2 regions of the Methylosinus sp. KRF6 genome follow, and region 2 is predicted to be linked to the other one. Evidence: predicted binding sites of a transcription regulator. Region 2 holds the regulator's gene; the other holds the start of a gene.

The links. Region 2 encodes LexA, which represses DNA repair genes until DNA is damaged. Its sites were predicted from a motif close to TGTTCNNNNTGTGTTCNG; they were not measured.
Region 1: ssb (single-stranded DNA-binding protein) is a predicted target of LexA. The motif match lies at 3,646-3,663, and genes of this name have one in related genera.

The regions. Positions count from the first base shown of each region.
Region 1 covers NZ_JAHLJF010000001.1:1,171,291-1,178,493, reverse strand. Annotated here, with positions in the region: gene nuoN (NADH-quinone oxidoreductase subunit NuoN) at 1-54, shown strand, start outside; gene KP010_RS05715 (biotin--[acetyl-CoA-carboxylase] ligase) at 60-863, shown strand; gene KP010_RS05710 (ribonuclease J) at 860-2,530, shown strand; gene mce (methylmalonyl-CoA epimerase) at 2,571-2,975, shown strand; gene KP010_RS05700 (DUF1467 family protein) at 3,027-3,260, shown strand; tRNA gene KP010_RS05695 (tRNA-Lys) at 3,395-3,470, shown strand; gene ssb (single-stranded DNA-binding protein) at 3,756-4,283, shown strand; gene KP010_RS05685 (YgiQ family radical SAM protein) at 4,368-6,422, opposite strand; gene KP010_RS05680 (metalloregulator ArsR/SmtB family transcription factor) at 6,483-6,881, opposite strand; gene KP010_RS05675 (peroxiredoxin) at 6,878-7,203, opposite strand, start outside.
Region 2 covers NZ_JAHLJF010000001.1:3,402,615-3,411,579, forward strand. Annotated here, with positions in the region: gene KP010_RS16040 (transposase family protein) at 1-159, opposite strand, end outside; gene KP010_RS16045 (helix-turn-helix domain-containing protein) at 638-1,186, shown strand; gene lexA (transcriptional repressor LexA) at 1,511-2,215, shown strand; gene KP010_RS16055 (AsmA family protein) at 2,414-4,321, shown strand; gene KP010_RS16060 (hypothetical protein) at 4,431-4,937, opposite strand; gene KP010_RS16065 (ABC transporter permease subunit) at 4,978-5,772, opposite strand; gene KP010_RS16070 (ABC transporter permease subunit) at 5,769-6,686, opposite strand; gene KP010_RS16075 (ABC transporter ATP-binding protein) at 6,683-7,741, opposite strand; gene KP010_RS16080 (bifunctional 2-polyprenyl-6-hydroxyphenol methylase/3-demethylubiquinol 3-O-methyltransferase UbiG) at 7,796-8,506, opposite strand; gene KP010_RS16085 (DNA polymerase III subunit chi) at 8,488-8,955, opposite strand.

The sequences.
Region 1 (7,203 bases), 2.2 Mb from region 2:
TATCCGGCGCCCGTGGTCGAGGCCGCGACGGCCGCCGCCAAGTCGCTGTTCTGAGCCCGATGGAAGGCGCGAGGCTCGGCGACCGCGCGCGCTCGCGCGGGGTTCGTCTCGAGATTTACAGCGAAATCGACTCGACCAATGACGAAGCCAAGCGTCGGGCCGAGTCGGGCGACGCCGGTCCCTTGTGGATCGTCGCCGCGCGCCAGACCAAGGGCCGCGGCCGGCTCGGGCGAAATTGGAGCTCGATCGAGGGAAATCTCCATGCGAGCCTGCTCGTCTCGGGCTTCGGCCCGGCGGCGCTCGCGCCGCAGCTCGGCTTCGCGGCGGGTCTCGCGACGATCGCGGCCTTGATCGAGGCGACCGGAGCCGTCGATCGGCTCGCGCTCAAATGGCCGAATGACGTGCTGCTGGACGGAGAGAAGCTGGCGGGCATTCTTCTCGAGGGCGTTCAGCCAGCAGGGCCGGGCGCTGCCTTCGGCTGCGTAATCGGCATAGGGGTCAATTGCGTCGCCGCGCCATCCGATCTGCCCTATCCGGCCAGCGATTTGTCGCGATTGGGCGGTCCTTCGGCCGGCGCGCTGTTTGCTTTGCTCTCCGACAAAATGGAGGAGACGCTGGCCCTCTGGTCGCGCGGCTCCGGCTTTGCGGCGCTTCGCGAGCGCTGGCTCGGCCATGCGGCGGGATTGGGCGGGGAGATCGAGGCGCGTCTTCCGCGCGAGACGGTCTCGGGCCTTTTCGAGACCATAGACGCCGACGGGCGCCTGATTATTTCCACCCGCAGCGGCCGTCGCGCCATAGAAGCGGGAGACATCTTCTTGCCGGCCCTCGCGGCGGCCCGGCCCGAGCCGGAGCGTGGCCGATGAACGAGGAAGTGAGCGAATTCGTCTTTGCGCCTTTGGGCGGTCTCGGCGAGATCGGCATGAACGCCGCTCTCTACGGCTTCGGCCCGCCCAAGACGCGCAAATGGCTGATGGTCGATTGCGGCCTCGCCTTTCCCGGGCCGGAACTGCCGGGCGTCGATCTCTTGATGCCGGACGTCACTTTCGTGGAAAAGATCCGCCGCGATCTGGTCGGGCTGGTGATCACCCACGCCCATGAGGACCACATCGGGGCGCTCTCCTTCCTCTGGCCCAAGCTCGGCTGCACGGTCTATGCTACTCGTTTCGCCGCGAGCCTTTTGGAGGCGCGGCGTCTGCAGGAGGCGGGCTCGCCCAATATAGAGGTCGTCACTGTGGCGACGGGCCAGCGCCTCGACATTGGTCCTTTCGATGTCGAATTCGTCGCCGTGGCGCATTCCATTCCGGAAGCCAATGCGCTGGCGATCCGCACGCCGGTCGGGCTCGCCATTCACACCGGCGACTGGAAGATCGACCCGGAGCCGGGCGTCGGCCACCGCATCGACGCGGTGCGATTCCGGGCGCTCGGCGATGAAGGCGTCGACGCGCTCATCTGCGATTCGACCAATATTCTGCGCGAGGGCGACAGCTTCTCCGAGAGCGATGTGGCGCAGACGCTGCGCAAGCTCATCGGCGACGCCAAGGAGCGCGTGCTGGTGACGACCTTCGCCTCCAATGTCGCGCGCATCCGCGCCGTGGCGGAGGCGGCGCAGGCGGCCGGGCGCAGCGTCGTCGTCGCCGGCCGCGCCATGGAGCGCGTCATCCAAGTCTCGCGCGAATGCGGCTTTCTCGACGGCCTGCCGCCGTTTCTCTCGCTCGACATGTTCACGGCCCTGCCGCGCGACAAGATCGTGGTGCTGGCGACGGGCAGTCAGGGCGAGCCGCGTGCGGCTATGGCGCGCGTCGCCGAGAAGGAGCATCCGGTCATCAAGCTCGTCTCCGGCGATACGGTCATTTTCTCCTCGCGCGCCATTCCGGGCAACACGCGCGAGGTGCATCGCGTCGTCAACAAGCTCTGCGATCAGGGCGTAGAGGTCATCACCGATCACGACCATCTCGTCCATTGCTCCGGCCATCCGCGCCGCGGCGAGGTCGCGCAGCTCTATGATTGGGTGCGGCCGCGCATATCGGTGCCGGCGCATGGCGAGGGGCATCATCTCTCCGTCCATGCGGCTTTCGCCAAGGCGCGCGGGGTGGAGCGCACCATCGGCGCCCGCAATGGCGACATTGTGCGGCTGTTTCCGGGGGAGCCCGGCGTGGTCGGCAAGGCGCCGACCGGGCGCCTGCTCAAGGACGGCGACGTGCTCGTCTCGGAGGATGACGGCGCCGTGCGCGAGCGCGCGCGTCTGAGCTTCTCCGGCGTGGTGTCGCTGGCGCTCGCCATCGACAAGCGCGGCGATCTCGTCGGCGATCCCGACGTTCTTATCTCCGGCCTGCCGAAGAAGGGGCGCGACGGCGCGGACATGGGGGAGGTGGTGGACGACGCCATCTTCCGCACCTTCGATAATCTGCCGCGGCAGAAGCGGCGGGATTTCGACGCCGCCGCGACGGCGGTGGAGCGCGCCGTGCGAGCCAGCGTCAATGCGGTGTGGGGCAAGAAACCGCAAGTGCATGTATTGATCATCGAGGCGTGATGACGCATTTAAGTCTCTGGAGAAATTTCAGGGAAACGCCATGATCGGACGCTTGAATCATGTGGCCATCGCCGTCTCGGACCTCGCGGCGGCGACGGCGACATATAAAAATACGCTCGGCGCAAAGGTCTCCGAGCCGGAGTCTCTTCCCGAGCACGGCGTCACGGTCGTCTTCGTCGAGCTGCCCAACACCAAGATCGAGCTGCTGCAGCCGCTCGGCGAAGCCTCGCCGATCGCCGGCTTCGTCTCCAAAAATCCGGCCGGCGGCATTCATCATCTCTGCTATGAGGTGGATGATATTCTGACGGCGCGCGACCAGCTGAAAGCCTCCGGCGCGCGCGTGCTGGGCGATGGCGAGCCGAAGATCGGCGCGCATGGCAAGCCGGTGCTCTTCCTGCATCCGAAAGACTTCAACGGGGCCTTGGTCGAGCTCGAGCAGGCCTGAGCTCGAGTAGCCGGAGCAGGGCCGAGGGCGCAAGGCCGAGGAGCGCGGATTTTGCCATTCACGACGCCGCTCGCGATCGCCATCTATCTCACCATCTGGTGGATCGTGCTGTTTGCGATTCTGCCTTTCGGCGTCCGTTCCTCGGAGGAGGAGGGCGATACGCCGTCAGGAAGCGACCCCGGCGCGCCGGTGGCGCCGAAGCTCTGGATGAAGGCAGTGGCGACGACGATCGTCTCTACGGTCTTGTTCGTGCTTTTCGTGCTTTATGTGAAATGGATGGGATGATGCGGCGATCGCCTCCGCGGGAACGATCCGGTCAAGTCGGGGTTGACCGGTCGGTCGCCAGCGGTTAGGGGTCGCTCGCCGGAGTTCTGATGAGTCTCGCGCGGCGAGGCGCGGAAATTGGGCGTGGTTCGAGCGAGCGCGTAGCTCAGTCGGTAGAGCATCTGACTTTTAATCAGAGGGTCATGGGTTCGAGTCCCATCGCGCTCACCACACTATCAACGACTTAGAGATATGCCCCGCTCTGGGGCGAGAGGTCCGAGGCAAGAGCCCTCGCCCAATGGCGGCCTCGTCGCTGGAAAAAGCGCTTTTGATCCATAGCCGGCGCCCAGCGGGCCGCTTCCAATGAGGTTGGCCCGGCGAGATTGCGCGCCGTGGCGGGAGGTGCTAGAACAAAAAAAGAACAACGCGCGAATTGTGGACAAGGCGGCGGAACGCCTTCGCAGCCGTGCGTTTCGGACTAAGGTGCCGCGAGCATCATCCAGGCGGAGAAGGGTCATGGCGGGCAGCGTCAACAAGGTCATATTGGTCGGCAATCTCGGCCGCGATCCCGAGGCGCGGACCTTTCCGTCCGGCGACCGCGTCGTCTCCTTTTCGCTCGCGACGACCGAGTCGTGGCGCGACAAGAACACGGGCGAGCGCAAGGACCGCACCGAATGGCACAATGTCCAGATTTTCAACGAGCCGCTGGGGAAGATCGCCGAGCAATATTGCCGCAAGGGCGCGAAAATCTATCTCGAGGGTCAGCTCCAGACCCGCGAATACACGGATAAGGACGGCAATCAGCGGCGAGTGACCGAGGTCGTCGTTCCGCGCTTCCGCGGCGAGCTGACGCTACTCGACAGCAAGGGCGGCGGCCGCGGCGAGGGCGATTATGAAGGCGGCGGCTCCTATCAGTCGAGCGGCGGCGGCGGCTCCAGCTTCGGCCGCTCCTCGCCGATGGAGCGCCCGCCCGCCGAGCGCTCTCCGGCGCCGGCTGGCGGCGGACGTTTGTCGGAGCAGCTCGACGACGATATTCCGTTCTGAGTCCGGAGGGAGATCGCGAGCCCTCGATGAAGGGCGGAGTCTGGTCCCTCTCCCGCGAAGCAGGGGAGTGTGCGCTCGAAATCTCTATGAGCTCCGCGAGCGCAGCCCATTCGTCCGGAACTCCCGCGACTGCGGCCGCGCGCCGGTCCCCCTGCGGCGGCCTTCGCCGGCCTTGCCGGTTCCAACCGGTTGCCAGCCCGGCACGAGATGATGCTTGCCGGGGCCGATGAGATCGGCGCGGCCCATCGCTTTCAGCGCCTCGCGCAGCACCGGCCAATTCTCGGGATCATGATAGCGCAGAAAGGCCTTGTGCAGGCGGCGCTGGCGCAGGCCCTTCACGGCGTCGACCTTTTCCGACGCGCCGCGCCGCACCGGCTTCAGCGGATTGAAGCCCGAATGATACATGGCCGTCGAAAGCGCCATGGGCGAGGGCAGATAGGTCTGCACCTGATCGGCGCGATAATTGTTCTTTTTCAGCCACAGCGCCAGATTCATCATGTCTTCGTCGCTCGTGCCCGGATGCGCGGCGATGAAATAGGGAATGAGAAAATATTGCTTCTTGGCCGCCTGCGCCGCCGCGTCGAACAGACGCTTGAAGCGATCGTAGGAGCCTATGCCGGGCTTCATCATCTTTGAGAGCGGGCCGCTCTCCGTATGTTCGGGCGCGATTTTGAGATAGCCGCCGACATGATGCTCGACCAGTTCGCGCACATAGGCCGGGCTCTTCACCGCGAGATCATAGCGCACGCCCGAGGCCACCATCACTTTCTTGACGCCGGGAATTGCACGCGCCTTGCGATAGAGCTGGATCAGCGCGTCGTGGCTAGTCTCGAGGTTCTTGCAAATATCCGGATAGACGCAGGAGGGACGCCTGCACAGCGCCTCGGTCTCGCGATCCTTGCAGGCGAGGCGATACATATTCGCCGTCGGGCCGCCAATGTCGGAGATGATGCCGGTGAAACCTTCGGTCTTGTCGCGGATCGTCTCGATCTCTTTGAGGATCGAGCCTTCCGAGCGCGATTGGATGATGCGCCCCTCATGCTCGGTGATGGAGCAGAAGGAGCAGCCGCCGAAACAGCCGCGCATGATCGTCACCGAATGACGGATCATCTCCCATGCAGGGATAGGCTGCGTGTAGGAAGGGTGCGGCGCGCGCGCAAAGGGCAGATCATAGACGCCGTCCATCTCGGCCATGGTCAGCGGAATCGGTGGCGCGGTGAGCCAAATATCGCGCGTTCCATGACGCTGCGTCAGTGGCCGCGCATTGCCCGGATTGCTCTCCCTATGCAGCACGCGCGAGGCGCGGGCGTAGGATTCGGGGTCATTGGCGACCTGGTCGAAGGCGGGCAGGCGAATGACGACATTTTCGCTCTGCGCGTCTTTGCGCATGCGGCCTTCGTCGGGCTCGTCAATGTCCTCGGCCGAGGCCTCGAGCCAGCCCTCGGGCGTGGCGTCGCGCGTGAAGGCGACGCCGCGGATATCGGAGAAATCCTGCGTCATGCCACGTTTGGCGATGCGATGCGCGACCTCGACCAGCGCGCGCTCGGCATTGCCATAGAGCAGCAGATCGGCCTTGGCGTCGAAGAGGATGGAGCGGCGGACCTTGTCCGACCAATAGTCGTAATGGGCGATGCGCCGCAGCGAGGCTTCTATGCCGCCGAGCAGGATCGGCGCCTCGGGAAAAGCCTCGCGGCAGCGCTGGGCGTAGACGATGACGGAACGGTCCGGCCTTTTGCCGCCTTCGCCGCCGGGCGTGTAGGAATCATTGTGCCGCAGCCGCCGGTCGGAGGTGTAGCGGTTCACCATCGAATCCATATTGCCGCTGGTGACGCCGAAGAAGAGATTGGGCTTGCCGAGCGCGCGAAAGGCGGAAGCGTCGCGCCAATCCGGCTGCGCGATGATGCCGACGCGAAAGCCTTGCGCCTCGAGCAGGCGGCCGATGATGGCCATGCCGAAGCTCGGATGGTCGATATAGGCGTCGCCCGTGACGAGGACGATGTCGCACCTGTCCCAGCCGAGCGTCTCCATTTCGGCGCGCGACATGGGCAGAAAAGGCGCGACGCCGAAGCGATGCGCCCAATGTTTGCGATAGGAGAACAGCGGCTTGGCCGCGCCTCGATTTTCGGCGGCTTTCGTCATGGCCGCACGAATATCATGGAAGGCGGGCCGGATGCGAGGAGCCTGACATCCCGGCCCTCGCTACACGATCTTCGCGAATGCCGCCGCGCCGGCCTTGCCCGGCGCCTCGCGCTCGGCCTGCGGCGCGCGCAGCGCGTCGGCGAGGGCGCCTTGGGGGTCGGCGGCGCCTTCGAAGATCGCCTCGACGCATTTGACGCAGAGCGTCACCTTGGCGTCGGTCAGGCGGTAGAAGACCTGCTTGGCGGCGCGGCGGGTCTCCACCAGCTCGGCGCGGCGAAGCTCGGCGAGCTGCTGGCTCAAGGCCGGCTGCTGAATCGCCGTCGCGGCCTCGATCTCGCCGACCGTGTGCTCGCCGGCGAGGAGATAGGACAGGATCATCAGCCGCTGCGGCTGCGCGAAAATCTTCAGCCTTTCGGCGGCCTCATTGGCGCGCTCGCGCGATTCGTAGAGTGCGGTCATTTGCCTGAATCTTTGCAAGTCCGATAGAACCAGCGGTCGGTCGCGCCCGGCGCGAGCGCGTCCTGCACGGCGCTAGTGGGCGGCAGCAGGAGGTCGTCGCCGGGCGTCCAGCCCTCCGGCGTCATCACCTCGCCGGAGGCGGCCTTTTTCAGCGCCGTGACGAGGCGCAGCATCTCCTCCACCGAACGCCCGACCGTCAGCGGATACCAAGTGAGCGCCCGCACGATTCCCTCCGGGTCGATGTAATAGGTCGCGCGCATCGCCGAGGAATCTCGTGCGGTCTCGTCCAACATTCCATAGGCGCGACCAATGGTCATGGTCG
Region 2 (8,965 bases):
CAGCGGGCGCTTGCTCAGTTCCTCGAGGCCCTTCGCCCGCGCGACCGAGCCCTTGCGGAGTGTGAGGAGCTTGTCGAACTCGGGTCCGAAAACGCCAATGATCGCGGCTATGTCGGTCTTGAAAGAGCGGGGCTCGGCGGGCTGTGAAGAGGCTTTCAAACGCTCTTGAAGGCCGAGCGGAAGGCTGTCGGCGCGGACTTGGAAATTTGTTCCCTTTCGCCCGCCTCGTCCGGGGATTTCGCGGACCTCTAGCACCTTCCCAAGATACGGCTTGCCAGCTTTGGCCCGTCCGAGCGCCTTGCGAGCCGCGCGGGGTGTGATCCCGCAAAGGTCCGCGAACCCGTTCGAGTCGAGCCAATCGGCGCTCATATCAAGCTGCCTTCAAGGAAACTGCTTCGAGAATGCGTGTGCGCAGTGACCTTGCGGCCGGCCCGTCCCTTCCCCCGGTGAGCGCGGCCGTCGCCCATTGGCGTGATATCCGATTTTCACGGCACCATTTCGCAAATGAACCGCCCTGTTCTACAAAGGCGGCTCGAACGCGAATGAGGAGTTCGGGAGACGGAACCATGGATTGCATCCGACTTCGTATTTGAGGTCAAAATGCAATCTGATTGCGTTTCGCTATCGTGTCAAGGCCATGCTGAAGAACTCCACCGCCACCTTTTTGGAAAAAGTCAAATTGGCGCTCGGCACCGACCGGGATGCAGATTTGGCCGCTCGCCTTGGTGTTGGAAAAAGCACTATCGCGAGTTGGCGACTTCGTGAAGAAATACCAAAGAAAAAGCTTAAGGTAATAGAGGAGCTTAGCGGTATAAGGTTCGATAGCGTCCGCACAGACACTATCGAGGGCAACAGCGTTGTGCTTTCTGTGACGAGGATTGCATATCTCCATGCCGTTGGAGTCGCTTTTAACTCATCCTCTCCGCACTCCATAAATGCAATTGTTTCGTATTTGATCGCAAATGAGCAAGAGCTTCTTGAAAAAATAGTAAGCCGTGTGCAATCTGAGGCAAAGCACCAGCTGACCGAAGATGATCTAATCTCGTTGGTCCAGCGGGCCTACGACGGCAAGTTCATGAGCGCGGGCGAGCTTACGGGGGTCATTCGTGTCGAACAAGGTTCCTCAATTGGTTCCTCAAGCGATGGCCCGCCAGACGAGCGGTTCCTCAATCCGAACGGTAAATAGCGCCTTATTTCAAACCTTTACGGCCCGCAGCATTCCCGAATGATGGTTCCTCAATCGGTTCCTCAATCTGCCTCATCTATATATCTGAATTTACTAGCTTTGCTGACATGGATTTCCAAATATCGATGTCCGGCGCGCTCAAATAGCGATGGCCGCTCCAATCCTTATAGCGCCTCCCGTGAGAAGTGGCGAGTACGGGACGAGCGCAATGTCCACTTGCGGAACGCAGGGCGAACGCATAATGTCGTGTTCATGATTTGTTTATGAAGCCGCGCCAACATAAGTGGAAGCGCGCCGCAGGCGGGGCGGCGCCGGGGGGCTCCTATGCTGACCAAGAAACAGAGCGATTTGCTGCGCTTCATCCATGAGCGGCTGAAGGAGACGGGCGTGCCGCCCTCCTTCGACGAGATGAAGGACGCGCTCGATCTGCGCTCCAAATCCGGCATTCACCGGCTCATTCTCGCGCTCGAGGAGCGCGGCTTCATCCGCCGCCTGCCCAATCGCGCCCGCGCGCTCGAGGTGCTGCGCCTCCCTGAATCGGCGACGCCCCGCGTCGCCGCGCGCGGCGGCAAATTCTCGCCCTCGGTCATAGAGGGCGCGCTCGGCCGCGTGCGGCCCGTCCCGGCCGGCGAGCCCGAGTCCGATCAGCAGGTGGCGATCCCGGTCATGGGCCGCATCGCCGCGGGCACGCCCATCTCCGCGCTGCAGAATCGCAGCCACACCATCAGCCTGCCGCCGGATATGCTCGGTGGCGGCGAGCATTTCGCGCTCGAGGTGCGTGGCGATTCGATGATCGAGGCCGGCATTCTCGACGGCGACGTCGTCGTGGTGCGCAAGCAGGACAGCGCCGACACCGGCGATATCGTCGTCGCCCTCATCGACGACGAGGAGGCGACATTGAAGCGCCTGCGCAAGCGCGGCGCGTCAATAGCGCTAGAGGCCGCCAATCCGGCTTATGAGACGCGCATTTTCGGGCCCGATCGCGTCCGCATCCAGGGTCGTCTGGTCAGCCTTCTGCGCAAATACTGAAGGGCGCGCGCCGCCACGATCTCGCCGCCCTTTGCCGCCATGGTCCGGCCTCGCGCGCTATTGGCGCGCGGGCCTGTCGGCGCGGCCGCCCTTTCGAAAGAAGCGCGCTCCGTCGCGCGCGACCGTGCGGCCCGGCCCGCCTCTTTCTGCCCCGCCTCTTTCTGCATGGACGATGGAATGTCGCACTCGACCGGCCCAATGCGCGAAATCGAAGGATCGAAACCCTCGAGCCTCGGCCGCCGCCTGCCTTTCGCGCGCCTTTCCCGGCGCTGGCTGATCGTGATGGGCGCCGTCGTGACGGTGGCGCTCGGCGCGGCCCTCGCGCCCTGGACCTTCTCCACCAGCGCTCTGCTCGAGGAGATTTCCGGCCAGCTCAATTCCTCCGCTGGTCTCTTCATCGCCGCCAAGGGGCGCTCGACCTTCTCGGTCCTCCCCCGTCCGCACATCACCATAGACGGCATCGCCTTCGCGGACCCGACCGCGGCGCTCACCATCGAGGCGGAGCGATTGCACGGCAATGTGCTGCTGCTGCCGCTGCTCGCCGGCCGTCTCGAGATCGCCGACATAGAGCTCGTTCGCCCCGCCATCGAGATCGATCTCGACCGCAAGCCGATGAGCGCGGCAGGCGCCGCCGTGCGCGCGGCGGCGGCGCGGCCCTCGACTGCCGCGGCGGAAAAGGCCGATCGCGCCCGGCTCGGCGGCGTCGCCATCGTTTCCGGCGCGGCCCATGTCAAATATGCCGGCGGCGAAGAGACACTGCGCGACATAGAGGCCAGTCTCGACTGGCGCACGGTCGGCTCGCCCGCGACGCTCGACCTCGCCTTCTCCTGGCGCGGCGAGCGACCGCGCGGCACGCTGTGGGTGCTCAAGCCCGGCGCCCTTCTGCGTGGCGAGCAAACGGCGGTCACCGTGCGGCTCGATTCCGACAGCTTGCGGGCGGAGGCGGAGGGCTTCGGCCAGCTCGGCCCCAAGCCCCGCTTTATGGGGCGGCTCACCGCCTCCTCGCCCTCGCTGCGCCATGCGCTCGCCCTCGCCAATGTGAGCGCGCCGCTGCCCGGGCCTTTCGAGAATGTCCAGCTTTCCGCCAAAGCCAGCGTCGGCCTGCGCGATTTCCAGCTCACCGATCTGAAGCTCTCGGCCGACGACAATGAGTTCGAGGGCTCCTTCGGGCTGCGCCACGAGGGCGACAAGCCGATCGTCCATGCGACGCTCGCCAGCAATTACGTGTCGCTGAAGCCGATGGTCGCCGATCTGCCGCCGCTCTCCGGCGCCGACGGCCAGTGGAGCCGCGACGCTTTCGTTTTGCCGGATATTCAGAACGCCGATGTCGATCTGCGCCTTTCGGCGACGCGCGCCCGCGTTCTGCGGCTCAATCTCGAGGACGCCGCTCTGTCGCTGCTGCTGCGCGGCGGCCGGCTCGAGCTCGCTCTCGCCGAGGCGGCGGCTTATAAGGGAACCGTGAAGGGCCGCGCCATTTTCGCCGCCAATGCGGCGGGCGCGCTGGAATTCCACGCCAATGCGCAGCTGACCGGCGTCGACGCCGGCGCGCTCGCCTGGGACGCCGCCGCGCGGCCCGATCTCGGCGGCGCGCTGGACGCCAATTTCACGCTCGACGCCACTGGCGACAGCGTCGCGCAGCTCATGCGCGATCTCGACGGCCGCGCCACCCTCACGCTGAGCGAGGGCGAGGTCGACGGCATAGACCTGGAGCGCGCGCTGCGCCGCATCGACAAGCGGCCCTTGTCGAGCGCGATGGACATTCGCTCCGGTCACTCGCTGGTGGATCGCGCCAGCGCGACCATCAAAATCGTCAAGGGAACCGCGAATATAGAGGATGGCCAAGCGCATGGGCCGGGCTTCGCGCTGGCCTTCGCCGGCCAGGCGCGCATCCCGGAGCGCAGCCTCGCGATGAAGGCGCAGGCCAATGAGGCCGACGCCGCCGGCAAGCCGCGCGAGAAGGGCGTGCAGATCGGCTTCGATCTCTCCGGCGCTTGGGACGATCCCGTCTTCGCGCCGGACGCCGCCGCGCTGATCAAGCGCTCGGGCGCCGCCGCGCCGCTGCTGCCGCGCGTGGAGCCGGAGGGTGGGGCGGCGAAGGAGCGGTGAGGGTCGTCTCGAGCCACTCGTCGACGGTGACGGCAACCGAGCGCTTCTGCTATAAAACGCGGCGTCCATCCTCGGTTTCGAAGTGGCGCACATGACTGACGAATATTTCTCAAATCGCCTGCTCGACGGCGAGCGTGTTCTCTGGTCGGGCCAGCCGGCTCGCGGTCTGTCGCTGCGTAATCGCGACGTTTTTCAAATCCCCTTCAGCCTGCTCTGGTGTGGATTCGCAGTGTTTTGGACGATTTCCGCCAGCCAGATGAACGCGCCCTGGTTCTTCATTGCCGTGGGCGGCTTCTTTGTTTGCATGGGGCTCTATTTCGTCGTCGGTAGATTCCTGTTCGACTCTTGGCTCAGGAGCGATATGCGCTATGCCGTCACGAACTTGCGCATTTTGATCATGCGACCGGAGCCTTTCGGACGATTCACGGCGCTCGCGCTCGACCGGCTGCCGGCGGTCGATTTGAATGAGCGCATCGACGGAAGCGGCTCCATCCGCTTCGGCGCCCCGGCACCCATATGGGGAAACCGAGGCTGGACGGATTTGACGCCCGCGCTCGATCCTACGCCGCAATTTCTGATGATCGACGATGCGCGGCGTGTGTTCGATCTCATTCAAGAAAACGCGAGGAAAAGCGCGACGGCGTGAAGATCGACCTTCACCCGGCCCCGCCTCCCTTGGCGCGCCCGCGCGTGATTAGCGCCGAAAGGCCGAGCGCGACGGCCACGAAGCCGAGCAGCAGCGTCGAAATGGCGTTGACCTCCGGCGAGACGCCGAGCCGCACTTGCGAGTAGATGCGCATCGGCAAGGTGGTGGCGCCGGGGCCGGTGGTGAAGCTCGCGATCACGAGATCGTCGAGCGAGATGATGAAGGCGAGGAGATAGGCGCTGACGACGGAGGGCGCGATCAGAGGCAGAGTGACGAGCGCGAAGGCGCGGACCGGCGTCGCGCCGAGATCCATCGCCGCCTCCTCGAGCGTGCGGTCGCAGCCTTTCAGCGCGGCGTGGATCATCACAGTGGCGAAGCACATTGTAAAAGATGCGTGCGCCAGCACGAGGGTGAGAAAGCCGCGCTCGACGCCGAAAGCGACGAAGACCAGCAGCAGGCCGAGGCCGAGCACCACTTCCGGCATCACCAGCGGCGCATAGATGGAGCCCGCGAAGAGCGTGCGCGAGCGGAAGCCGCCGAAACGCGCCAGCGCCAGCGCCGCCAGCAATCCGTTGAGCGTCGCGATGAGCGCGGAGAGCGCAGCGGCGGAGAGGCTGATCTGCGCGGCGCGCAACATTTGCTCGTCATAGAGGAGGGCGGCGTACCATTTGGTGGAGAAGCCGCCCCACACTGTCACAAGCCGCGAGGCGTTGAAGCTCATCGTCGCCAATATGACGATCGGCCCATAGAGAAAGCCGAAGCCGAACAAAAGCGCGGCGAGGCGCAGAAGACGCGCGCCGCTCATCCCGCGCCCTCGCGCAATTGCGCGCGCTCATAGAGAAGAATGGGGACGAGCAGCAGCGCCAGCAGCGCCACCGCCGTGGCGGAGGCCGCCGGCCAATCGCGATTGGCGAAGAAATCATTCCAGAGCGTGCGGCCGATCATCAGCGTGTCGGAGCCGCCGAGCAGATCGGGAATGACGAACTCGCCGACCGAGGGAATGAAGACGAGCAGCGCGCCGGCGATGATTCCGCGGCGCGACAGCGGCAGAGTGACATGCAGAAAGACTTGGAGAGGCGTCGCGCGGAGATCGGCGGCGGCCTCGCGTAGCGACGCGTCCTGCCTCTCGATCGCCGCATAGAGCGGCAGCAGCATGAAGGGCAGATAGGAATAGACGATGCCGACGACCACCGCGCCGCTGGTCGCGAACATCGGGACCGGCGCGTCGATGAGGCCGAGCGCCATCAATGCGTGATTGATGATCCCTTCGTCCTTCAGCAGCGTGATCCAGGCGTAGACGCGGATCAGAAAGCTCGTCCAAAAGGGCGCGACGGCGAAGCCGATGAGCACGGGGCGCAAGCGGCGCGGCGCGCGCGCTATGGCGAGCGCGAAAGGATAGGCGATGAGAAGGCAGACCAGCGTCGCGACGCCGGCGATGGTCAGCGAGGAGAGATAGGAATCGAGATAGAGCGAATCCTCGGCGAGGCCGCGATAGGCGTCGAGGCCGAGCTGCGAGAGCTTCTCGAAAAAGCCGGCGAGGCCGGCGCCGTCGAAGACAGGCTCATAGGGCGGGCGCGCCTGCGCCGGACGCGACAGCGAGATTTTGACGATCAGCGCGAAGGGCGCGAGGAAGAATAGCGCGATCCAGGCATAGGGCGCGGCGATGACCAGCATCTCGCCGCGCGTGAGCCTGCGTCTTTTGCCGCCCTCCTGCATCATTCGCTCGCGAAAATGCGCCCGGCCTCGGGCGCGATGGAGATGCGCGCCGCATCGCCGACGCAAAAAGGCGCGCCGCTGTTCGCGCCGCGCGAGACGCGCAAGGTCCCCCCGCCGGAAAGGCGCAGGCGGAAATGCGTCGTCTCGCCGCGAAAGGCGACGTCTTCCACCACGCCGTCCAAGCCTGCGTTTTCTTGCGTCGCCGGCGCGATGGCGATCCGCTCTGGCCGCACGGCGAGCACGGCTTTCGCGCCTTGCGAGAGACCGCCGCCTTCCGCCGGCAGACGGCCGAAGGGGCCGACGAAGGCGCCCTTCTCGATGTGGCCCTCGAGGAAATTCATCTGGCCGATGAAGCTGGCGACGAAGCGCGTCGCGGGGCGCTCATAGACCTCTGTCGGCGCGCCGATCTGCTCTATGCGACCGGCGCGCATCACAGCGATGCGATCGGCCATCACCAGCGCCTCGTCTTGATCGTGCGTGACGACGACGAAGCTCGTCTTCAGCCGGCGCTGGATTTCCTTGATCTGGAATTGCGTCTCCTCGCGCAATTGCCGATCGAGCGCGCCCAAGGGCTCGTCGAGCAGCAGCAGCCGCGGGCCGGGCGCGAGGGCTCTCGCGAGCGCCACGCGCTGGCGTTGGCCGCCGGAGAGAAGGTCCGGCCGGCGCTCCTCGACGCCCTCGAGCCGCACGATCTGCAGCAACTCGGCGACGCGGGCGGCGATCTCCGCTCTGCCCTTGCCCTGCCGGCGCAGGCCGAAGGCGATGTTCTCGAACACCGAGAGATGCGGAAACAGCGCGTAGGATTGGAACATGAGATTGACCGGCCGCCGATGCGGCGGCGCGCCGCTCATATCGGCGCCGCCGATCTCGATGCGGCCGGCGTCCAAGGTCTCGAAGCCGGCGACGAGGCGCATCAGCGTTGTCTTGCCGCAGCCAGAGGGGCCGAGCAGCGCGAAAAACTCGCCGGCGCCCACCTCGAGCGACACGTCCTCGAGCGCCGCGATCGCGCCGAAGCGCTTGGACGCGCCTTTGATCGAGAGTAGCGGCGCGTCGGTCATTTCGCTCCTGTTCTCGGATCGAAGGCGCGAGCCGAAAAGGCTCGCCGATTGCCGTCAGCCGTCCCGGCGGAAGGCCGCGCGCCAATGGCGGACCATGGCGTTCGTCGCGGAAATATCCTCGAGCGTCTCGCAACGCAAGCCGCCCACGGCGAGCGCTTCCATGCGGCTCGGCGGCAGCGGCCAGGGCGGGCCGCCGATCTCCTGGCCCTCGTCGCGGGCGCGGGCGATGACCAGCAGCAATCCGCCCGGCGCGACGAGGCCGGCGAGCGCCTCCGCCGCTCTATCCAGCAGCGTGTCGGGCAGGGCTTGCAGCGTGTAGCACTCATGGACGAGATCGAAGCCGCCGCGCCATTCCTCCGGCGCGGCGAAGAGATCGGCGGCGCGATAATCGACGTCGCTCTGCGGAAAGCGGCGCTTCGCCCAGGCGACGGCGTCCCCGACGAGGTCGAAGGCGGTCACATTCGCGCCGGCGGCGGCGAGCGCCTCGGCGTTGTCGCCGAGCCCGCAGCCGACATCGAGCGCGCGCAGACCGTCGAGGCGTCGGGTCGCGAGCCAGTCGGCGAGCAGCGGATGCGGCGCGAGATGCGCCCATGGCACGCCGGCGGCGTCGCCCTCGGCGAGGCGATAGACGGCCTCGAACCAATCCTTGCGCTGCGGATCGGCCTCGACGCCGCCGGGCCTCTTATGTGGGTCGATCTCGTCGAGACGGGCGCGCGCGGCGGCGCGGCGCGCGAAAAACTCTTCGGTCACGCCTGCTTCTCCCATTTGCCTTCCTCGCTCTGGCGCCAGTAGGAGAGCGTGTGGCCTTCCGTCTTCAGCTGCCGCCATTGCGCGCGCGCGGCCTGCACCGCCGCTTCGTCATTGCCGTCGAACATGAGTATTGCGCGCGCTTCCGGCGCGCTCGCAGAGTCGGCGAGCACGGGGGAGAGCTCCGCATTTTCGACGAAGAAGCGGACATGGGCGCGATTGGGATTGTCCGCGCCGATGGTGAGGAAGATCGGCTGCGTCTCGGGATCATCGTCCTTGGCCGAGCCATGCGGCAGAAAACTCTCCCCCGCATAGGACCAGAGCAGATCGTCGAGCGCCTCCAGCCGCCGCGCGCTGGTCGCCTGCACCACGACCCGCCAGTCGCGCGCCAGCGACAGCTCGAGCAGCTTGGGCAGAGCGCTCTCCAGCGGGAGGCGCTGGAGATGGTAGAACCAGACATCGGTCATGGCGTGAGCT